Regions from separate parts of the Synechococcus sp. HK01-R genome, predicted to be linked through region 2. Evidence: predicted binding sites of a transcription regulator. Region 2 holds the regulator's gene; each other region holds the start of a gene.
The links. Region 2 encodes NtcA, which controls nitrogen genes in cyanobacteria. Its sites were predicted from a motif close to GTANCNNNNGNTAC; they were not measured.

Region 1 (7,547 bases), 490 kb from region 2:
CACCACCTGCTCGGGTTGTCTGGGCCTGGCCCATGCCGTCGCGGATCACCTTGCCGCCGCCGAATTTCACCTCATCGCCATAAACGGTGTAGTCCTTTTCAACCTCAAGAATCAGTTCAGTGTCGGCGAGGCGAACCCGGTCACCGGTGGTGGGGCCGTAGGTCTCGGCGTAGGCCTGGCGGGAGATGCGATAGGGCATGGGTCAGGCGTCGAGGGATCCGTTGATCTGGCCGTTGAAGCCGATCACGCGTCGCGTACCGGCGAAGGGAATCAGGTTCACGTCGCGGCTGTCACCCGGTTCGAAGCGGATGGCGGTGCCGGCGGGGATGTCGAGCCGTTGACCTCGGGCTGCGGCCCGGTCGAACTGCAGGGCGGCGTTGGCTTCGGCGAAATGGAAATGGGAGCCCACTTGCACGGGCCGGTCACCGCTGTTGGCCACGGGAATGGTGGTCACGGGCCGGCCAGCGTTGAGTTCGATGTCGCCGGGTTCGGGCAACAGTTCACCGGGAATCAGCGGGGCCATGGCAGAGATGCAGGGTGGTGGGTCAGCGAATTGGGTCGTGCAGGGTCACGAGCTTGGTGCCATCGGGAAACACCGCTTCGATCTGCACCTCGTGAACCAGTTCGGGAATGCCGTCCATGACTTGTTCGCGGCTCAGCCAGGTGGTGCCTTCCTGCATCAGCTCCGCCACGCTCTTTCCGTCGCGGGCACCCTCCAGCACAAGGAAGCTCAGCCAAGCCACCGCTTCGGGGTGGTTGAGCCTGAGGCCACGCTGGAGTCGCCGTTCGGCCAGTAATGCCGCGGTGACGATCAGGAGCTTGTCTTTTTCCTGGGGGCTGAGATGCATGGACTGGCTCGGTCGTTCTCAGTGTGTCCTTACTGCGGGCCAAGCAGTGTTCGTCATGAACGATGACGCTGGCAAAGGCTGTTCCTGCAAAGGCCAGACCCTTGGGATCTGTGGAGCGCTCAAGGCGCGCAGGGCGCGGGTGCGAGCCCAGATGCGGCTGAACCAGAAGCGGGCATCGCGGCTGGACGGACCGGCATAACGGGCCACCAGGCCCTGATCCAAGGCGCTGCAGCGCAGCGTGCCTTCCAGGCCTTCGCGATCGCTGCGGACCAGCTCCAGCAGTTGCGCCAGAGCATCGCCGCTCAAGGGCATCGGTGCAGCCCACACCAGCGATCCGAACACTGGCTGTTTGTTCAGTCCGTGCTGGTCGTTGAGGGCATCGCCCCCCAAGTCCAACCGGTCCACCATTTCCCAGCGATCGGCTTGATGAGGTTCATCACTGCGTCGAAAGATGCTCAGGGCTGAGCGCCAGCGACCCTGCTGGAGGGTTTCTCCGGCGGCGGTGCGGCCCAGCCGCACGATTTCTGCACTGAGAAAGGAGGCGTCAGCTGGTAGTTGCACCGTCAGATGCTGCTCATAGAGGGCATTCGCATAAAGCACCAGCTCCTGGGGTAGCCATTCCAGATCGCTGCTTTTCGCCAGTGTGCAGTGCACCTGTTGACGGGCCCATTGGCCTTCGGGGTAGAGGCGGCTGCGGCCGATGGACCCGTAGACCTTCTGGGCGGCGACGCTGGTGATCAAGCAGCGGCTGTTTGTTTTCAGGTCCAGGGCAATGCTGAGCTGGTCGCCACCTACCAGTCCTCCAGCCGTATGCAGGATTGGCAGCTCACAGCGACCGTTGTTGCCTTGTTCAGCCCGCAGAAGCTTGAACGGGGCGCTGCAGCCCCCTTGGTGAACTGTGCCTGCGTCGCCGTGCACGGTCTGCCGGTGTTCAAACCGCAGCTCGCAGCGGCCATGCCAGGGATCGAGGCGTTGCATGCCCCCACGCTCGGCGCTCGAGCTGCGATGACCTGTAGCAATCAACACCAAATCAAGGCCGACGGCTGGGCAGGCTCAGGGTGAAAGCGGAGCAGCCTTGGACGACAACGCGATGAGTGACAACGCGAGCGATCACAAACCGATCGTGTTGGAGCATCGCCAAGTGGGTGAGGCCGTTGGAGATCTTCCGCCCGACCGCCGCCTGCAATTGCCACTCACGGCCGAAGAACGCACGGTGCTCCGTGGTCGCCGCCGAAGCCACTGTGGACGTGCGCTCTTGCTTCAGCTGCCGCGGGAGGGTGCCCTTCAGCCCGGTGATCGCTTGTTGGATCGTTCCCGGAGCTGGGAGGTGGTGGTGATTGCGGCGCCGGAACCGTTGCTGCGGGTGCAGGCGGATTCAGTCGTGGAACTCCTGCAGGCGGCCTATCACCTCGGCAACCGCCATGTGGCGCTCGAGCTCCACGACGGGGACTTGTTGTTGCTCGCGGATTCGGTGCTGGAGACGATGTTGCGGAGCCGTGGCTTGCGTGTGAGTGTCTGTGAGCGTCCGTTTGTTCCGGAGGGAGGCGCTTATGGGGGTGGTCACAGCCATGCCCATCGCCACAGCCATGAAACGCCATGACCTCCCTGGCGTTGCTCCAGTTGGTGAGCCCGGCGTTGCCGGTGGGAGCGTTCAGTTACTCGGAGGGGTTAGAGGTCTTGATCCAGGCCGGGGCGCTGAAGAGTGAGGCTGGTCTCGAGCAGTGGTTGATCGCCGAGCTGGAGCGGGGAGCGTTGCGGCTGGAGGCTGCGGCGCTTTCCGAGCTGATGGTTGATCTGAACAGCTGGGCTCGAGGCGCTGATGATCAGGCCCGACTTCGTTTGCTGGATCTGGATGGTTGGCTGCTGGCCACCCGTGAAGCTGCGGAGGTGCGAGCTCAACAACGTCAGATGGGGGGGTCTCTCCTGCAGCTGTTGGCCGACATGGGTCATCCACTGACTGAACCACTCCCCCTGGCCTGGCCGGCGGCATGGGCCTGGGCGGCACTGTCGCTGGGGCTGTCGGAGGCTGACACGGTGGAGGGCTACCTCTACAGCTGGGTCGCCAATCAGCTCAGTGCGGCCGTGCGCCTGTTGCCTTTGGGCCCGACCAGGGCTCAGATGCTTCAGCAGCGTCTGTTGCCGCGGATCGCTGCCGAGGCCCAAGAGCTCCTCGCTGCTGATCCACGGACCTTGTGGTCAGCGGGCGTTGGGGCATCGCTGGCGCAGCTGTCCCATGCTGAGTTGTATTCCCGTTTATTCCGAAGCTGATGGGGAGCAAGTTGCGGCTTGGTGTGGCTGGGCCGGTGGGGTCTGGCAAAACCGCTCTTGTCGAGGCGCTTTGCCGGCGACTGCGGGATCACCTGCAGTTGGCGGTGGTCACCAATGACATCTACACCCAGGAAGATGCTCAGTTTTTAACTCGCGCAGGAGCTCTAGAGCCGTCACGGATCCGTGGTGTGGAGACCGGTGGCTGTCCGCATACGGCCATTCGGGAGGACTGCTCCATCAACAGGGCAGCGGTGGCGGAGTTGGAAGCTCAGTTCCCAGATCTGGATCTGGTGTTGGTTGAGAGCGGCGGCGACAATCTGGCCGCCAGCTTCAGTCCGGAGCTGGTTGATCTCTGTATCTATGTGATTGACGTGGCCGCAGGCGACAAGATCCCGCGCAAGGGCGGCCCCGGGATCACGCGTTCGGATTTGCTGGTGATCAACAAGATCGACCTGGCGCCTCTGGTGGGGGCTGACCTGGCCGTGATGGAGCGCGACACCCTGCGCATGCGCGGCGATCGCCCCTGGTGCTTCACCAATCTGCACAGCGGTGAGGGGCTGGATTTGGTGGTGGCGTTTGTGTTGCAACAACTACCGAATTCGTGATCGCTTGCTCCGATATCAGGCCTCTTCTGTCCGATTGGTAGTGAGTGTTACTGGAAGGAGTGCGTCTGGCTGGGACTGTCTTATGGCGCCTAGCGCAACAGTTATCACTGTCAACACACCATGTCTCAATCGTTGTCAAAACGCATTCTGATCAGCCTGGCGGCGACCTCGCTGGGCGTGGTAGTCACGGCCTGTGGCGGTGGTGATCAGGCCTCTAATGTTCAGTTCGACGACACGGTGAAGGTGGGCATCCTTCACTCCCTGACCGGCACCATGGCCATCTCTGAGTCCACCCTCGTGGATACCGAGAAAATGGCCATTGATGAGATCAATGCCGCTGGTGGTGTTGAGGTCGACGGCAAGAGATACAAGATTGAGTACATCGTCGAAGATGGAGCCTCGGATTGGCCCACCTTCGCTGAGAAGTCGAAAAAGCTGATCGATCAAGACAAGGTGCCCGTTGTCTTCGGTGGTTGGACCTCCGCGAGCCGCAAGGCGATGTTGCCGGTCTACGAATCGAAGAATGCCTTCCTTTTCTATCCGATTCAATACGAAGGTCAGGAGTGTTCTAAGAACATCTTCTATACCGGTGCCACTCCCAACCAGCAGTCTGAGCCGGCGACCTACTTCATGTTCAAGGACTCCCCTGCAGCAGGGAAGCCCTTCTTCCTCGTGGGTTCGGACTACGTCTTCCCCCGTACCTCCAACACGATTACCAAGGAGCAGCTGAAGTCGCTCGGTGGCAAGGTTGTTGGTGAGGACTATCTGCCCCTGGGTAATACCGAGGTGGCTCCAATTATTGCCAAGATCAAAAAGGCTCTTCCTGACGGTGGTGTCATCATCAACACCCTCAATGGCGACCAGAATGTTGCCTTCTTCAAGCAGATCCAGGACGCCGGCATCACGCCTGCCAATGGTTACTACGTGATGAGTTATTCGATTGCTGAAGAAGAGATCAGCACGATTGGACCTGAGTTCCTCGAAGGCCATTACGGTGCCTGGAACTACATGATGTCGATCGACACGCCGGCATCGAAGAAATTTGCGGCCGATTTCAAGGCCAAATATGGTGCCAATCGCGTGGTGGCTGACCCTCAGGAGTCGGCTTACAACATGGTCTATCTGTGGAAGAAGGCCGTTGAGAAGGCCGGCACATTTGATGATGACAAGGTGCGTGAGGCTCTGATTGGTATCAAGTTTGATGCTCCTCAGGGTCCAATTGAGGTGCGGCCTAACCACCACATCTCCCAGATTGTGCGTATTGGTGAGATCACCGCTGACGGTCAGTTCAAGATCGTCGAGCAGTCTGATAATCCGATCGATCCACAGACCTGGAACCAATTTGAGCCTTCTTCGAAGGGCTTTGCCTGCGATTGGAGTGATCCCAGCAAGGGCGAGAAGTACAAGCTCTGATCGCTTGACTCAGGCCGAACCCTGGTCTGAATGCTGTCCGGAGGAGTCCCATCTGGGGCTCCTCTTTCTGTGGTTTGTCTGATCGCTCATTTCATCAATTTCCGTGCAACTGCTTTTAGAAAGCCTGTTCAACGGGGTGGCCATTGGCTCGGTGCTGCTGGTGGCTGCTCTCGGATTGGCGATTGTGTTCGGCCTCATGGGTGTGATCAACCTCGCCCACGGCGAGCTGATCATGCTTGGGGCCTACACCACCTATGTGGTGCAGCTGATCTTTAAGCTGCCCGCGCTTCAACCCATTTACGACATCTACGTTCTTGTGGCGATTCCGCTGGCCTTCATCACCAGTGGTGTGGTGGGCATCCTTCTGGAACGCACCGTGATTCGCCGCCTCTACGGCAATCCCCTGGAAACACTGCTGGCCACCTGGGGCGTCAGCTTGATCCTGCAGCAGTTCGTGCGCAGCGTGCCCCTGGCTCAGGCCGCCGGTGTGGTGCTGGCCCTGGTGCTTGGTTTTTCATTGCCTCTGTTGTTACCTCAGCTTCTGCTGCAAGGCCCCCGAGCCCGTTGGATGCGTGCTGCCAGCTGGGGTGTTGCAGCTCTGGTTGGCGTGGTGTTTGCCAATGGATTGGCGTCTCAGGTCAGCCGGATCGCGCGTGCCACCTCTCGCAACGTGGATGTGACGGCGCCCAAATGGATGCGTGGTGGTCTTGAGTTCGCCGATCTGACCTTCCCTGTGCCTCGTCTGGTGATCATCGTGATCACGGTGGTGGCCGTGGTCGGCGTGACCTGGTTCCTCAATCGCAGCGTCTGGGGCATGCGTATCCGTGCTGTGACCCAGAACCGAGAGATGAGTGATTGCCTGGGTATCCCCACCAACACCGTCGACGTGCTCACCTTTGGCATTGGTTCCGGCTTGGCCGGGGTCGCTGGTGTGGCGGTGTCGTTGCTCGGTTCAGTCGGTCCGAATGTGGGGACGTCCTACATCGTGGGCTGCTTCATGGTCGTGGTGCTTGGCGGAGTTGGCAATCTGCTGGGCACGGTGATCGCCTCCTTCTCCATCGGCTTGCTGACCGACCTCATCGGTGCCGGGCGGCTGCTTTCGATCTGGCCCGGTATGCCTGCCCCCTTGGAGGGAGCGGTGAAGTTCTTCGCCACCACGAGCATGGCTCAGGTGATGGTCTTCGCTCTGATCGTGGTGTTCCTGCAGTTCCGTCCAGCGGGTCTCTTCCCGCAGAAGGGACGCATGGTGGAGGCCTGAGCTCATGATTCAAGTCTTTCAACAGCGCCGTTGGCCCCTGGTGCTCCTTTGGGTGCTGATCGTTGCCGCGGTCGTGGCGGCACCAGCGGTGCTTCCTGTGTTTCGGCTCAATCTTTTGGGTCGGTTCCTTTCCCTGGCGATCGTGGCCCTCGGCATTGATCTGATCTGGGGTTTTACCGGATTGCTCAGCCTCGGGCAGGGCATTTTCTTCGCTCTCGGTGGCTATGCGGCGGCGATGTATCTCCAGCTCAATAGCTCTGCCAGCCATCCCAACGGCATCCCTGAGTTCTTCAGCCTTTACGGCGTGGATCGGCTGCCCTTGTTCTGGGAACCCTTCCACAATCCTCTGTTCACGTTGATTGCCATCTGGCTAGTGCCGGCATTGCTGGCTGCGCTGCTCGGCAACATGGTGTTTCGCAACCGCATCAAGGGGGTCTACTTCTCGATCCTGACCCAGGCGGCCTTGCTGGTGTTTTTCAATTTTTTCAATGGCCAACAGAAGCTGATCAACGGCACCAACGGTCTCAAAACCGATGTGACCAAGCTGTTCGGACAGATGGTTGGTTCACCTGAGATGCAGCGTTGGTTCTTTTGGATCACCGCTGTGATCGTGATCTTGGCCTGGCTGTTTGTGCGCTGGGTGGTGCGTGGTCGTTTCGGCGATGTGTTGATCGCGATCCGTGATGACGAGCCGCGGCTTCGCTTCACCGGCTTTAACCCCACCCTGTTCAAGACGATTGTGTTTGCGATTGCCGGAGGCCTTGCGGGCATTGGCGGTGCCCTCTTCACGGTGCAGTCGGGGATCGTTTCGCCCCAGTACATGGCGGTGCCCTTTTCAATCGAAATGGTGATCTGGGTCGCCGTCGGAGGGCGTGGCACGTTGGTTGGTGCCATTCTCGGCGCCGTCTCGATCATGTACGCCAAAAGCCTGGTGAGCGAGGCGATGCCACAGAGCTGGCTGTTTATTCAAGGCGGACTGTTCATTTTGGTGGTCACGGCACTGCCGGAAGGTGTGATCGGTTGGTTCCGCACAGATGGCCCTCGCAATCTGCTGTCCCGCCTGGGTTTGGGTCGTCGAATCGCCACCTACCCCCAACTGGAAATCGACGGTCAGGAGGAGGTGCAGCCATGAGTGCTCCCCTTTTGGAGTTACGC
Region 2 (7,547 bases):
GTTCTACGCCGATTGGTGTGAAGCCTGTCGGGAAATGGCTCCAGCGATGCTGGAGACCGAACGCCGCACCAATGGCCGCATGAACGTGGTGCTGGTCAACATCGAGAACCCTCGCTGGCAAGACCTCATTGATCGCTACGAGGTCAATGGCATCCCTCAACTGAATCTGTTCGCCGCTGACGGGAGCCTGCGGGGCCGCTCCCTGGGGGTGCGTAGCGCTGCCCAGTTGGAGGCCATCAGCAACGCTCTGATCGACAACACGAAGCTCCCACAGCTGGCCGGCATCGGCAGCCTCTCGGCACTCACCGCCAGCGAAACGACAGCCAGCTCCCTGGTCAGCAGCCCCGGTCCGCGCAGCCATTCCTGAGACCTGAGCCTTCATGAAGGGCGGCCATCCAGGCGCGAACCGGCCATGATCAGCCCACAACCGTTCACTCCGACCTGACGCCCGCCATGGATCCCCGCTTCCGGGTCGACCTGATTGCCGCGACACCCAACCCTCAGCAGTGTGTGTATGCCGGCATGCACCAGGACTACAGCGAAGGTTTCGTAGCCGCTGATCGGGATCAATGGCCGGATGAAACGCGGGCCGGAGAAATCTGCGTCAAACGGCTCTTGGCGGGCGAGCGAGGCCATTACGGACCGCTCGAACATGCCCAGATCGTGCTCAACGTGGGCTGGTTCCCCCACTCGGTGATGCAACAGGCCCGCACCCACCGGGTGGGTGTGAGCTTCGACGTGCAGTCGATGCGCTACACCGGCGATCGCATCTGTAAAGCCGCCAACGGCGAGCTCCCCCTCGAGGAGGTGTTTTACCTCCGGCCGGTGGGGGATTACAGCGATCGTCAAGGCAAGAAGTATCACTACAGCGAAGATCTGCGCCGCCAGGATCTGGAGCTTTGCCAGCAGGCTGCTGCCCGCTATCGGGATCTTCTCCAGGCAGGCTTCGCGGAAGAACACGCGCGCGGGATCCTGCCCTTTGATTACCGCCAGCACTTCGTGGTGAGCTTCAGCCTGCGAGCTTTCCTGCACTTCATGGACCTCCGCGCCAAGCTCGATGCTCAGCAGGAAATCCGCGAACTGTGCGACCTGATGTGGCCGCACCTGCAGGAATGGGCCCCTGAATTCGCAGCCTGGTACGAAAAGAGTCGCCTCCATAAAGCAAGGCTGGCGCCCTGATCAGGTTGATCCCTGATCACACCTTCGCCAGCGTCACTCGCTCCGGTTGATGCTGGTATTTGCCTTGGCGGTCGCTGTAGGTGGTGTCGCAGGGATCACCTTCAAAGAAGAGAAGCTGACAGATGCCCTCATTGGCATAGATGCGGCAATCAGCACCGGAACTGTTGCTGAATTCCAGGGTGAGATGTCCCTCCCAGCTCGCTTCCGCCGGGGTGGTGTTCACGATGATTCCCAGGCGCGCATAGGTGCTCTTGCCAAGACAAATCACCGTGATGTTCGCGGGCACCTTCATCTTTTCGAGGGCCACACCAAGCCCGTAGGAATGGGCAGGGAGGATGAAGTAATCACCATCCTCATCGTGGTGAAGTTCAGTGGGCTCCAGATTGGCCGGATTGAATCGCTTGGGATTCATCACCGTGCCCGGCACGTGCTTGAAGATCAGGAATTCCTGAGGTGACAGGCGCAGGTCGTAGCCATAGGACGAACAACCGAAACTGAGCACCGGGCGCTGCTTTTGATCCGGCTCTAGGTGACGGACCAGCCCCGCCTGGAAGGGCTCAAGCATGCCGGCCTGAGCTTGTTCAGTAATCCAGCGATCGTTCTTGAGCATCAGAAGCCTCGACGCAGTTCAGTGACCTGATCGGCAAGCCCCATCAAGAACTCGGGGATGGAGGGTCCGGTGACAATCACGTCCACCGAGCCGGGGCGGCGCTCCAGAGTCGCACGCACCTCCTCCTCGCTGAGGTAGCCCAGGGCAATGGCCAGCCCCAGCTCATCAAGCACCAGCTGATCGAGCTCGCCAGCCAGCAGCTCACGTCGGCAGACCTGCCAGACCTCCTCCACCGCCTCCTGCACAGCCTGACCCTGGTCAGCGGCAGGCCCATCGAGGCAAGTGGAGACAGCAGGCCGTAACCAGCCGAGCCGACCGCAGAGCGTCAGACGCCGCTCCGGACCCTGGTCGACCCCTCCCTTCAGGAACTGCACCACCAGCACACGACTGCCCAGACCGGCAGCACGCAACGCTTGACTGAGCACATTGGAAAAACTGCCGCGGTAGGGGGCGGTATGCACCTGCAGCTGACCCTCGGCAGCCACCAGATGGAGGGGTGCCCGGGGTGGCACAGGGGGCAAGGGCCGTAGACCCGCTCGCTCCAGTGCCCGGTGATCCGCAGTGCGCGGATCGGCAGGGCGATGGCTGGAGCTCAGGCTGGCGGTCATTGATTCCTCACACGGCCGGCATGCCGGCAGAAGCAAAATCTAGCGCCGGAGTCGCAGCTCACAAGCCCCTGACACACCACTGATGGTGTTTGAGCGCCCCGCCTGCTGGTGACACCCGCCCTGTCAGGCTCAATGGCAGCGCTTCTGCGGTTGATGAGCAGCCACCAGCCCCCACTCCGTCACGACGGTCGCCATGCCGCCGCACTGCGCCCCTTCGCGATCGAGTGGGATCCAATGGGCTTTGCCATCAGCTCCCTGATCGTGCGCACGGGCCGCACCGCCGTGCTCTGCAGCGTCAGCCATGAACAAGGTGTCCCGCGCTGGCGTCAGGGGGAAGGGAAAGGCTGGCTTAGTGCTGAATACAGGCTGCTTCCTGGTTCCACTCCCGAACGCCAGAACCGGGAGCTGCTCAAACTTTCGGGTCGCACTCAGGAGATCCAGCGCCTGATCGGCCGCAGCCTCAGGGCCTGCCTCGACATGGAAGCTCTGGGTGAAAACACGTTGCTGATCGATTGCGATGTGATCCAGGCCGATGCAGGCACGCGCACGGCCTCGATCACCGGCGCTTGGATTGCGCTTCAGCACGCCTGCAACCAACTCCTGACGAACGGGGTCATCACGCGTCAACCGGTCCGCCAGCAGGTGGCGGCCGTCTCCGTGGGTTTAGTGCAGGGAACCCCCCTGCTCGACTTGGACTACAGCGAAGACAGCCGGGCCGACGTGGACCTGAATGTGGTGATGGACGGCGAAGGGCGTCTGCTGGAGCTGCAGGGCACAGCGGAGGGGGCTCCGTTCAGTCGCAGCGCCCTCAACGGCCTCCTGGACCTCGCCGAACCAGGCCTGACGGAGTTAATGCAGCACCAACGCAGCGCCCTGACTCAACGCTGAATTTCGTGTGGGTTGCTACAAGGTGGAGCCAGGACCATCCGTAGCGTCCTGCCAACTGCAAAGCCGCCATGGTCGGAGCCACACGCGGCTTCAGCCGATATTCACCGCAGACCGCCTCCGTGACGGCCAGTGCCGGAGCAGGAGTCACCCTGGCGAACGCTCCGGCAGCCAACGCACGCACGCTGCTGGAAGTGATCCGTGATCTCGAAGGCGCGAGCACGGAGCTGGTGGAACGCGGCAAGACGATTTTCTTCCCCGGCGATCCCGCTGAACGGGTTTATCTGATCAGGCGCGGGGCGGTTCGCCTCTCCAGGGTCTACGAGTCCGGGGAGGAAATCACCGTGGCTCTGCTGAGGGAAAACAGCTTGTTCGGCGTGCTGTCCCTGCTGACCGGCCACCGATCCGATCGCTTCTATCACTCCGTGGCCTTCACCCGCGTGGAGATGGTCACAGCTCCAGCTGCCTCGGTGCGCCAGGCGATTGAAGCCGATACCGGTGTTGGCCTGCTCCTGCTGCAGGGTCTCTCGAGCCGGATCCTGCAAACCGAGACCATGATCGAAACCCTCACCCATCGCGACATGTCGTCCCGCCTGGTGAGTTTTCTGTTGGTGCTCTGCCGTGACTTCGGAGTGCCTGGCGATACGGGAATCACCATTGACCTGCGCCTCTCGCACCAGTCGATCGCCGAGGCCATCGGCTCCACCCGGGTCACGATTACGCGCCTGCTCGGGGATCTGCGCATCTCTGGTCTGGTGGAGATCGACCGCAAGAAAATCACGGTGCTCGATCCAATCGCCCTGGCGAAACGCTTCAGCTGAGCGGGTCACGGGAGAAGATGGAGCCCGGACGGCCTCAGCTCGCCTTCCCTCGCCCTTGAATTCGTGACCGGCTGGCTGCTGATCCTCTCCCTGCTTGTGCTCGGTGGCGTGCTCGCCACCCTGGGGGATCGACTCGGCTCCAGGGTCGGGAAGGCCCGACTCAGCCTGCTGGGCATGCGCCCCCGCCGCACCGCCGTGCTGATCACGGTGCTCACAGGGAGCCTGATCTCAGCGCTGTCCCTTGGGCTGATGCTGCTGGTAAGCCGCCAGCTTCGCGTGGGCCTCTTTGAACTGGATGCCTTGCAGAAGCGGCTGAATGACAGCCGCACGGCCCTTGAGAGCAGCCGCAGAGCCCAGAAGGAAGCCACCCGAGAACTGGCGCAAGCCCAGGAGCAACGGGAACGCACACGACGGGATCTTGCGGAAGCGAAAGCAAAGGCAGAGACCTTGCGCCAGGCCTTGGTTCCCCTCAACCAGCAGCGGGAACGTCTGGAAGCAGAACGGGCTCGCCTCAGTCGCGACGTGCAGGCTCGGGATGCGGAAATCCGACGCACCGAAGCGGAGCTGGCCAGCGTGCGGCAGCGCATCAGCAACGGTGAAGCGGAGCTGCGCCAACTCGAGAAAAACGTGCTCGCACTGCGGCAGGGGAACGTGGTGCTGAGCAGCGGCCAGCCCCTGGCCACCGCCACCCTGCGACTCGACAACCCCAGACAGGCGAAACAGGTGATTGATCAGCTGCTGCGGGAAGCGAACCTGCAGGCCTACCAGCAGGTCCTCCCTGGGGTAAAACCCGATCGACAGATCCTGCTGGTGCCGCGCAGCGACATCGAACGACTTGAAAAAACCATCCGCCAACCGGGCACCTGGGTGGTGAATGTGCGCTCGGCAGCGAATGTTCTGCTGGGCGAAAAGGTGGTGTATGCCTTCCCTGAAGCTCGTCCGAACACCCGCATCGTGAAAACCGGCGACGTGCTGGCCCGCACCTCCATCGAACGCCAGGAAACGGAAGGACAAGCCGTACGCAATCGGCTCAACCTCCTGCTCGCCTCCGCCCTCGCGGAGGTCCAGCGCCGGGGATCCCTCAGTCAGGGACTTCAGTTTGACGCGACAGCCCTGAATAGCCTGGGCCAACAGCTCCTGAGCCGAGCACCATCCCGCGTTGAGCTTGAGGTCGTGGCCCTGCGCAGCAGCGACACCGCAGACCCGATCGTCGTGGAGCTGCGCCCCGTCAATGGGGTGCGCCCAGGCCAGGTCTCAGGCCCCACCTAAATGGCACGGCTCCTGGCCATCGACCCTGGCCGCAGCAAATGCGGCCTGGTGCTCTGCGACAAGGAACGCCACCAGGTGATTGCATCAGGCGTGTATCCAGTCGACACAGTGCTCGATCAGATCCGGCACTGGAGCAGCAGCAGTCCGATCGATCAGGTCCTTCTTGGCAATGGCACCGGCAGCAGCCTCTGGCGTGAACGTCTGCAGGAGCAACTGCAGCTGGAACCTGAGCTCATGGACGAGCGGGGCACCACCCTGCGAGCGAGAGAACGTTATTGGCAGCTATGGCCACCGCAAGGCTGGAGACGCTTGCTGCCTCGCGGGCTCGACCTGCCCCCTGTGGAGCTGGATGCCATCGCTGCTCTGGTGATGCTCGAAGACCACCTCGGCCGGCCCCTGGAATGGACCTGCCCTCCACCGATTCAAAATCGCGCCCGAACGGTGAAGGTGTAATCGCCGCCAGGCTCGAGGTGATAGTCAGCCTTGACCAGAAATCGCTGGAGAGCGTCCTGGATCAAGGCCCTGCCGAGGGATGGCTCCACCGTCAGCTCACCGCGATCAAAGGCCCAGCAGAACTGCCAAGCAAATCCGCCAGCTTGCACCTCCCCCTCCAGACATTGCTCCTGAAAGCTCTGACGCAACACCCTGAGATGGGCCGTTGTCACAGGCAGCGGACTCATGCGTCCGTCTCCGCGAGCTGGAGACCATTGAGCTGGTTCCCAGCCTTCTCCAGACCCTGACGCTGGATCAAATCGAGCCCCTTGAGCACCGCATCAAGAACGGTCTCCAGGAGCGGCTGTTCCTCTTTGCTGAAGCTGCCCAACACATGCGACACCGTGCGGGCGCGCCGCTCCTCGGGGGTGCGACCAGGGGCACCGATGCCGATCTTCAAGCGGGCGAAGTCCTGGGTGCCCAGATGCTGAATCGTGCTGCGCAGCCCGTTATGACCACCGGCACTGCCCTTGGCCCGCAGCCGCAGTCTTCCCAGAGGCAGATCCATGTCGTCGACGACCACCAGCAACTGGTTCACGTCTAGATCGAACCAATCGAGGGCAGCACGGATCGCCCGACCGCTGTCGTTCATGAAGGTCTGCGGCATCAGCAGGCGCAGACGCTCGGCCCCAAGGCCAAGCTCAGCCAGCTCCCCATGCAGCTTGGGCATGGAACGGAAGCGAGTGCCCTCGCGGCGAGCCATGGCCTCGAGGGCCATGAAGCCAACATTGTGACGCGTGCCCGCGTAGCGATCTCCGGGGTTACCGAGACCGACGACGAGGCGCAATTGGCCCCGATCCATCAGAGCTCAGGATTGGAGGCCTTGATGTCGGAAGAGGCGATGTCGGCAGAGGCGATGTCGGGAGAGGCGCTATCCACTGAGGCGGTGCTAGGGATCACCTTCACATCGTTCACTTCGCCAGCTTCAGGCAGCTCTGGCTCAGCCATCGCCTTGTTGATCTCTCGCTCGAATTCCTTGGAAGCAGACTGAAAACCCTTGAGGGTTTTGCCCAGGGTCCGCCCCAGCTCCGGCAGGCGCTTGGGCCCAAACACAAGCAGGGCCACAGCACCAATGACGGCCATCTCAGGGAGGCCGATGCCGAAGACATTCATGGGCTTTCCTCAGCCGAGACCGTTCCAGTTGACGTTGATGCCCTCGAGGATCAGGGACTTGTTGTACAGCTGCAGGATCACCAGTAGGAAGACCAGGAACAGGGCCATGAACACGCCCATCACAGGAGTGGTTCCCCAGCCGGGCACCACCTTGCCGTACTCAGAGTTGAGGGGACGGAGGAGATCTCCCAGACGAGTGCGTTGAGCCATGGCGGGCTTGGTCTCGGGTGAGGTTCAGTCTCGATACTGTAGGGGCCACGGTCCTGATCGGGCCGAACCTGTCGAGAGATGTGATGGAAACCTCCTCCCCGGCCCTTTCCGTGGCGATCGCCGTGCTGGCCGTATTGCTCGGGCTGACCGGGTTCGGCGTCTACACAGCCTTTGGACCTCCCTCAAAGCAGCTGGACGATCCCTTCGACGATCACGACGACTGAAGCCCGCTCAGGGGTCGGAACGGCGGAGCTCAAGATCCACCAGCGCTCCCGGCCTGACTGAGATGGCTTCACCCCATTCGCCATCTCCATCGCTGGAACCACAGGATCGAACAGTCCAGCCGGCGTCTTGCGGCAG
Region 3 (7,547 bases), 1.0 Mb from region 2:
AGCTTCAACAGCAGAGCCTCAAGGGCCTCCACCTGCAAGGCACCGCTGCCATCAACAGGAACGGTTTGAAGCGCATCGGCTCGGAGACCCATCACCCGCACGGCCTTGGCCAAAGACACGTGGGCATCCGCACTGGCAAGCACGACCGCATCGGCATCGGAGCCAAGACCGGCCTGCTGACGAGCCACCACAAGCGCCATCAGGTTGCTGAGGCTGCCGCCGCTAGCAGGAACGCCACCGGCCGACTCGGGCATGCCGAGACGATGGGCAACCCAGGTACAAAGCTGACGCTCGAGATTGCTGAGGCTGGGGGCTAGCTCTTCGGCCAGGAGATTGTTGTTGAGGCCGGCACAGACAAGATCCGCGGCGATCGAGGCAGTGAGCGGAGGTGGGTCCAGGTGGGCGAGAGCACCGGGATGGGAAGGGCGATAGGCGCCGTCCATCACCAGCTGCAGGTCATCCAGCAATTGCGTGAACGACCGGGGGCCCCCCTCAGGCTCAATGGAAGGAAGTACCGCAAGCGTGGGCAATGGGCCTCGTGCCTGAGCCTCCCCCAGCCAGCGACAGAGCTTGGCGGAGGTCAGATCAAGAAAGTCCTGCAGCTGCGGATCGAGCCCATCCGGTGAGGCGAATGGGGCAAGCGGCAGCGACGAATGAATCGCAGGGTTGCCAACCAAGGGCATCGCCAGATCAGGTGTCATTCTCCCTTGCGGTGGCACATTGAAGGTGGACGTGGCCTTGATGGCGCGTTGGGGAGGCAGCCGTGAGCGCACCACTGACATTGACTGAGCATCAGTGCCGACTGTGGATGGGACGCCTGCTGCGGCGAGCCAACCGGGTCGGCGACAGCGGTGAAGTGCCTGTGGCAGCACTCGTTCTGGATCGCCACGGCCGCTGCATTGGCTATGGCGTCAACCGGCGCGAACGTGATCAGGACCCCCTGGGCCATGCCGAGCTGGTGGCCCTGCAACAGGCCACCAGCATCAGGGGGGACTGGCGTTGCAACAGCTGCACCCTGCTTGTGACGCTTGAGCCGTGCCCAATGTGTGCTGGAGCCCTGGTTCAGGCCCGCATGGGGCAAGTGATCTTCGCCGCCAGGGATCCGAAGCGTGGGGCTATGGGGGGCACAATCGATCTCAGCAGCCATGAGAGCGCCCACCACCACATGCGAGTGATCGGGGGCGTTCTCGAGCGTGAAGCCAGCCAGATGCTGGAGTGCTGGTTCAGGCAGCGACGGCGGCGGTCTGTTTGAAACGGGGCAATTCCGTTTCAAACAGATTGAGCAGTCGATCGACGTTTTCGGGAGTGGAGTTGTATCCCATCAGGCCAATTCGCCAGATCTTGCCGGCCAGCACGCCTAATCCGCCACCCACCTCGATGCCGTGATTGTTCAGGAGGTGCTGACTGAAAGCCTTGCCATCGACACCTTCTGGAATGCGCACGGTGGTGAGGGTGGGCAGGCGCAGCTCCAGGGGTGCATGCATGACCAAGCCGAGACCTTCAAGACCGGACCAGAGGGCCTCGGCATTGCGGCGATGGCGGGCCCAGGCCTGCTCAAGCCCCTCTTCGGCAAGAAGCCGAAGTGCCTCGCGCATCCCAAAGTTCATGTTCACGGGCGCCGTGTGGTGATACACCCTGTCGCTTCCCCAGTACTGATTCAGCAGGGACACGTCGAGGTACCAATTGGGCACCTTGGTGGTGCGGGCCGAAAGCTTCTGTTCGGCCCTCGGTCCCATCGTGAAAGGACCAAGTCCGGGAGGACAACTCAGACCTTTCTGACTGCAGCTGTACGCGAGGTCGACTTTCCAGGCATCGAGATGCAACGGAACTCCACCCAAGGAGGTGACCGTGTCGAGGAGCAGGAGGCAATTGTGCTTCCGACAAAGATCCCCGACACCCTCCATGGGTTGGCAGATCCCTGTGGACGTTTCTGCATGAACCATCGCCAGAATCGCCGGGCGATGCTCGATCAGAGCGGCTTCGAGCTCATCGAGAGAGAACGCTTCCCCCCAAGGCTTCTCGATCACCCGGACATCGGCCTGATAGCGGCCGGCCATGTCAACAAGACGAAGGCCGAAATAACCCTTGACGGCCACCAGCACCCGATCACCAGGCTCAACGGTGTTGGCCAGGGTGGCTTCCATGGCGGCACTACCAGTGCCACTCATCGGAAGGGTGAGTCGGTTGTCGGTTTGCCAGGCGTAGCGAAGCAATTCCTGTACTTCACCCATCAGCTCCACATAAAGCGGATCGAGATGACCGATCGGTGTGCGGGACAGGGCCTCCAGCACGGTCGGATGGGCATTGGAAGGGCCAGGACCAAGCAAGAGCCGATCTGGCGTTGCGATCGGAGCCAGATCTCGGCGATGGCTCGAATCAATCTGGAGATGGGAGGGCGCTATCGCCAAGGACTGACGGGAAAATCGTTGGCGAAAAGCCTACGCAGTCATCCCTCCATCAGGGGAGGAGATGAGGGAATGCAACGGCCTAACGCTGGCGGACGTCGGTGGCCGCCAGACCGGAGGCCATGTGCTCGAAGGGCTGACGCACCACTGGGCAGCGATCAAACTCCACCCCCTCAGCCACCAGTCGCTCGCAAAGCACATCGCCCAAGAGAACAATGCTGCGAACCGTGGGTCCCGTCGGCACTCCGAGACTCTTGTACGTGTCGTCAAGACCGTTGAGCACCCGTTCATTCAGGATGGTGCTGTCTCCGGCCACCAGGGCGTAGCTGGCGTAGCGCAGGAAGTAATCCATGTCTCGCAGGCATGCTGCGAGACGCCGGGTGGTGTAAGCGTTGCCCCCAGGAAGCAGCAGCTCAGGGTCGTCAAGGAAGAGACGCTGACTGGCCTCTCGGACGATTTCAGCCGCCTGACGGTTGATCAGTTCGACAGCCTTGAGCCTGAGGGCTGCTTCAGAGAGATAGCCATCGATGCTGTCCATGGCGGAGCGATCGAGATAACGACCGAGCTGGTCGTATCGACCGATCAACCCGGTGATGGCATCACGCATGGCTCAGGCTTGAACAGTGTCAAACTGGAAAGTAACACCAGCTTTCCCAGCAGAACGCTCTCTGCAGCTGCGTTATGGGCAAGTTGACAGAAACGGTTACTAACGGGCAGGAGTGGAACAGCCTCCACGACCTTCATCAACGGGTTGATGCCGCGATGCGGTGAGCATTCAGAAAGCGCAGAGGGGGCAAAAAAGGAAGCCGTCCCAATGGATCAAGAGGGTCCAAGACGATCGAGGCGGCATCGGCGCGAAGCAGAAAATGTACCCATTGATACAAAACGAGTCCCAAGGGCTGACTACGGTCCGCCCTGACTATTGGCCCCCTGCCATCTATTGCACCCATGGGCAAGACCGCACAGGACGTTCTCCGTCAGATCAAGGACGAAGGGATTGAGCTGATCGACCTCAAATTCACTGATCTTCACGGGAAGTGGCAACACCTGACCGTCTGCGCCGACATGGTGGACGAGGCAGCCTTCAGCGAAGGACTGGCCTTTGACGGATCCTCAATTCGCGGCTGGAAGGCGATCAATGCCTCCGATATGGCGATGGTTCCCGATCCCGCCACCGCCTGGATCGATCCCTTTTATCGCCACAAAACCCTGAGCCTGATCTGCTCGATTCAGGATCCGCGCACGGGGCAGGCCTATGACCGCTGCCCGCGCGCACTCGCTCAGAAAGCACTTGCCTATCTGGCTGGCACTGGTCTTGCTGACACGGCTTTCTTCGGACCGGAGCCTGAGTTCTTCCTGTTCGACGACGTTCGCTACAACTCCAGCGAGGGTGGCTGCTTCTACAGCGTCGACACCATCGAGGCCGGTTGGAACACAGGCCGCCTGGAGGAAGGCGGAAATCTGGCTTACAAAATCCAAACCAAAGAGGGCTATTTCCCTGTTGCCCCCAACGACACCGCCCAGGACATTCGTTCCGAGATGCTGCTGCTGATGGGGCAGCTGGGTGTTCCGATCGAAAAGCACCACCACGAAGTAGCCGGCGCCGGTCAGCACGAGCTCGGCATCAAATTCGCCGAACTCATCCAGGCCGCCGACAACGTCATGACGTACAAGTACGTCGTGAGAAATGTCGCCAAGAAATACGGCAAGACAGCCACGTTCATGCCCAAGCCAGTGTTTAACGACAACGGCAGCGGCATGCACGTCCACCAGAGCCTCTGGAAGGGTGGTCAGCCCCTTTTCTTCGGAGAAGGCACCTACGCCAACCTCTCCCAGACCGCCCGCTGGTACATCGGCGGCATCCTCAAGCACGCCCCCTCCTTCCTGGCCTTCACCAACCCGACCACCAACAGCTACAAGCGCCTGGTTCCCGGATTTGAAGCGCCCGTCAATCTGGTGTATTCGGAAGGCAACCGCTCAGCGGCGGTGCGCATCCCGCTCACCGGCCCAAGCCCCAAGGCCAAGCGCCTGGAATTCCGCTCCGGTGATGCCCTTGCCAATCCCTATCTCGCCTTCAGCGCGATGATGATGGCTGGCATTGACGGCATCAAAAACCAGATCGACCCTGGCGAAGGGGTGGACGTTGACCTGTTCGAACTTCCGGCCGATCAGCTCGCCAATATCGCCACGGTGCCGGCATCCCTCAACGGCGCCCTTGAAGCCCTCAACGCTGATAAGCACTACCTCATGGAAGGAGGTGTCTTCAGCGAAGACTTCATCAACAACTGGATCGATCTCAAATATGAGGAGGTGCAGCAATTGCGCCAGCGCCCTCATCCCCATGAGTTTGTGATGTACTACGACGCCTGATCAAAGGGAGTTGGTCAAAGGCAACAGGACGAATGGGGGGCAAAGCCCCCCATTTTTTGGTTCAACGATGTCTCAACTGGGCCAAAGCGCTGTCATGGAGATGCCGACAATGATCCTGGCGTCGAGACCATGCCCTCTGCTGCGCGATCGCATTGCGCTGATCAAGGGCATCGGGATGGGTCTCGATCTGGGCGAGCCCTGCCTCACGCCGACGACGCTCATGGGCATGGTGATCTGACCAGGAGACAAATTCGACGGCCGCACGACGGCGCCGATCGAGAACGTTGACTGGATGAACATCAGACATGGCGCATCTCCTCTTTCACTGAAGTCAGTCTGTAGCAACCGCTACAGAATCTCGCGTTACTACACGAATCTTTCCAGCCAATGGATCAGCCAGGCACGAAAGCCACAGAGAGGGCGGTCGGTGAGCTGGAATAGACAACCTTTGGTCCGCAGGCACCCTCGATGGCGACGCCCAGCATCACCGAGATCGCCTACCGCACCCTTCAACAGAGCCGCAGCATCGCCGGACTGGCTCACAAGCAATTCAGCACCAGGCTGATGGAATGGGTCGCGCCGGACGCCGTACCAAGCACGGAAACCGTGCCGGAGGCCATGTTCATGGAGCTGCGTCGCTCCCTCGCCTCCCTGGAGGACACTGACTGGCAGGAGGCCGAATCCGGGCTTTATCCCAAACGTCAGCTGTTCGATCAGCCCTGGATCGACTGGGCGGCCCGCTACCCCCGTCTCTGGCTGGACCTTCCCTCCACCTGGATGCGTCGCCAAAAGAGAAATGTCCGTGACCTCCCGGATGAGGCAAGCGAAACGCTCTACCCCGACTACTACCTACAGAACTTCCACCATCAGACCGACGGTTACCTGAGTGATCACTCCGCGGAGCTCTATGACCTCCAAGTGGACATCCTGTTCAATGGCGCAGCAGATGCAATGCGCAGGCGTGTCCTGGCACCTCTCCTCCGCGGTCTGCGTCGCTTTGAGGACCGACCTGCAGCCAGCCTCAGGGTCCTCGATGTGGCCACGGGAACGGGCAGAACCCTGCATCAGATCCGTGCAGCCCTGCCTGAAGCGACGCTGACTGGCATCGACCTCTCTGAGGCGTATCTGAGGCAGGCCAACCGATGGCTCAACCAGGGGCGCCAAGGTCTGGTGCAACTCCTGAAGGGGAATGGCGAACACCTTCCCTTCGCGGATGGAAGCATGCAAGCCGTCACCTGCGTGTTTCTGCTCCACGAGCTACCAGCTCAAGCCAGACAGGCCGTGTTGGAGGAGTGCTATCGCGTCCTGGAACCCGGTGGTGTTCTGGTGCTGGCCGATTCGATTCAGTTGGCCGACTCACCGCAGTTCAGCGTGGCGATGGAAAACTTCCGCCGCGCTTTCCACGAGCCTTATTACGCCGATTACATCCGTGATGACATCGAAGCGCGTCTCAGCCAAGCCGGCTTCCGTGGCATCACCGGCGAGTCTCACTTCATGGCAAGGGTCTGGTCGGCCAGTAAAGGGGCATAGGCATTCCCTGACATGTGCGCTTGCGCACGGAGTCGCGCCCCATAGGGTGCCCCTATCCCTCGTGGGGTCCATGTCCAATCCTTTCCGTCTGCGCTGGCTTCAGGGCTGGACCTTCCAGCTCGTTCTGATGGAAGGGAAGGTTCAGGTGGAAGCCCATGGCTTTGGCATCTGTCTCAGGACAGCCCTGTTTCCGGGTGAAAGCCCCCAGGCAGCTGCCGACAGGCTCGTGCTTGCCGAGGACAAGCGCAGGCGTGCCCTGCATCAAGCTTGGATCCGCGGTCAGGACCTCACGCGCAGTGCCACGGACGAGGCCCCAGCTCTAGAAGAAGCGCGTCAGGAGGGACCCGGGTCCCTGGTGGTGGTCCACCCCCAACCCCTGGCAGCCTGACTGCCTGGCAGCTTGAGAGGAGCGACTTAAAGGCGAGCCAGTAGCCATCCCAGCAGCAGTCCTGGACCACCCCAGCGCATCGCTCTCCAGAACCACCATCCCGACGGTGCTGGCCTGAAGACCTCTTGACTCGGCTGACCCTCAAGAACCTGACGCATCAGGGCAGAGCGCTGACGCCAGCGCAAACGGTGATGACGTCCCAGACGTTTTGAAGGGCGCATCATCAGCTGACGTTCCAGCGTCAACCAGAAGGCCAGACGCTTCAGGGCACCGGTGGGCGTCCGAAGACAGTTCCTCAGTGCGTGACGGTTTCGACGGGGGCAGAGGCCTCGGGCGGATGTCATGCCTTCGCACGCACGCTGCTAGCGCCAGGATAGAAACAGCTTTGCCCACCGCCATGGCCACCCGCAGTCCAGCCCCCTGGCCTGATGAAGCAGCGCCTCTCGCCCAGGAACTGCACGGCCAATTGCGACTGGATGATCGCGACTGGCACCGATTGAAAAGCAACGCCGATCGTCGTGCTGCTGAACTGCTCTCAGGAGCACTGGTGCAACTTCTTCAGGGCGGGGAGAGGGCCGATGTGGAGGCTCTCATCAACCAGGGACTGCTCTGGCTCAGGCGGGAACTGAAGGACCCAGGCTGTCCCCAGCACCGCTGACCACGGGAGCAGGCGTTTGATAGCGCCTGCAGGCCAGCTGAAGGCGATTGCCGCGCCGGCTCCAGCGCACGTCATCGAAACACTGATGAATCAGAAACAGGCCCCGCCCCTGATTGGCGTCCAGACGATCGGGAAGGGAAGCGGATCGAGCCTGAGGCGGTAGCCCAATCCCTTCATCCTGGATCTGCCAGATCAA

Region 1: the regulator NtcA is predicted to act here: its motif matches at 1,861-1,874, upstream of H0O21_RS03170 (urease accessory protein UreD).
Region 3: the regulator NtcA is predicted to act here: its motif matches at 3,274-3,287, upstream of glnA (type I glutamate--ammonia ligase).

Annotation. Positions count from the first base shown of each region.
Region 1 is NZ_CP059059.1:589,553-597,099, reverse strand. It holds gene ureC (urease subunit alpha) at 1-199, opposite strand, end outside; gene H0O21_RS03180 (urease subunit beta) at 203-523, opposite strand; gene H0O21_RS03175 (urease subunit gamma) at 546-848, opposite strand; gene H0O21_RS03170 (urease accessory protein UreD) at 867-1,826, opposite strand; gene ureE (urease accessory protein UreE) at 1,939-2,448, shown strand; gene H0O21_RS03160 (urease accessory protein UreF) at 2,445-3,116, shown strand; gene ureG (urease accessory protein UreG) at 3,116-3,721, shown strand; gene urtA (urea ABC transporter substrate-binding protein) at 3,842-5,134, shown strand; gene H0O21_RS03145 (branched-chain amino acid ABC transporter permease) at 5,238-6,392, shown strand; gene urtC (urea ABC transporter permease subunit UrtC) at 6,397-7,524, shown strand; gene urtD (urea ABC transporter ATP-binding protein UrtD) at 7,521-7,547, shown strand, end outside.
Region 2 is NZ_CP059059.1:1,074,622-1,082,168, reverse strand. It holds gene H0O21_RS05570 (thioredoxin domain-containing protein) at 1-367, shown strand, start outside; gene thyX (FAD-dependent thymidylate synthase) at 454-1,179, shown strand; gene dcd (dCTP deaminase) at 1,196-1,789, opposite strand; gene H0O21_RS05555 (cob(I)yrinic acid a,c-diamide adenosyltransferase) at 1,789-2,397, opposite strand; gene rph (ribonuclease PH) at 2,551-3,285, shown strand; gene ntcA (global nitrogen regulator NtcA) at 3,354-4,103, shown strand; gene H0O21_RS05540 (DUF3084 domain-containing protein) at 4,167-5,372, shown strand; gene H0O21_RS05535 (resolvase) at 5,373-5,825, shown strand; gene H0O21_RS05530 (DUF3146 family protein) at 5,795-6,052, opposite strand; gene pth (aminoacyl-tRNA hydrolase) at 6,049-6,666, opposite strand; gene H0O21_RS05520 (TatA/E family twin arginine-targeting protein translocase) at 6,666-6,977, opposite strand; gene psbH (photosystem II reaction center phosphoprotein PsbH) at 6,987-7,187, opposite strand; gene psbN (photosystem II reaction center protein PsbN) at 7,271-7,411, shown strand; gene H0O21_RS05505 (alpha-mannosidase) at 7,419-7,547, opposite strand, start outside.
Region 3 is NZ_CP059059.1:2,077,995-2,085,541, forward strand. It holds gene H0O21_RS11010 (aminotransferase class V-fold PLP-dependent enzyme) at 1-701, opposite strand, end outside; gene H0O21_RS11015 (nucleoside deaminase) at 809-1,252, shown strand; gene H0O21_RS11020 (alanine--glyoxylate aminotransferase family protein) at 1,224-2,357, opposite strand; gene H0O21_RS11025 (allophycocyanin subunit beta) at 2,488-3,012, opposite strand; gene glnA (type I glutamate--ammonia ligase) at 3,354-4,775, shown strand; gene H0O21_RS11035 (hypothetical protein) at 4,876-5,013, shown strand; gene H0O21_RS11040 (class I SAM-dependent methyltransferase) at 5,244-6,305, shown strand; gene H0O21_RS11045 (copper-binding protein) at 6,376-6,693, shown strand; gene H0O21_RS11050 (hypothetical protein) at 6,720-7,037, opposite strand; gene H0O21_RS11055 (DUF6439 family protein) at 7,091-7,351, shown strand; gene H0O21_RS11060 (ATP-binding protein) at 7,308-7,547, opposite strand, start outside.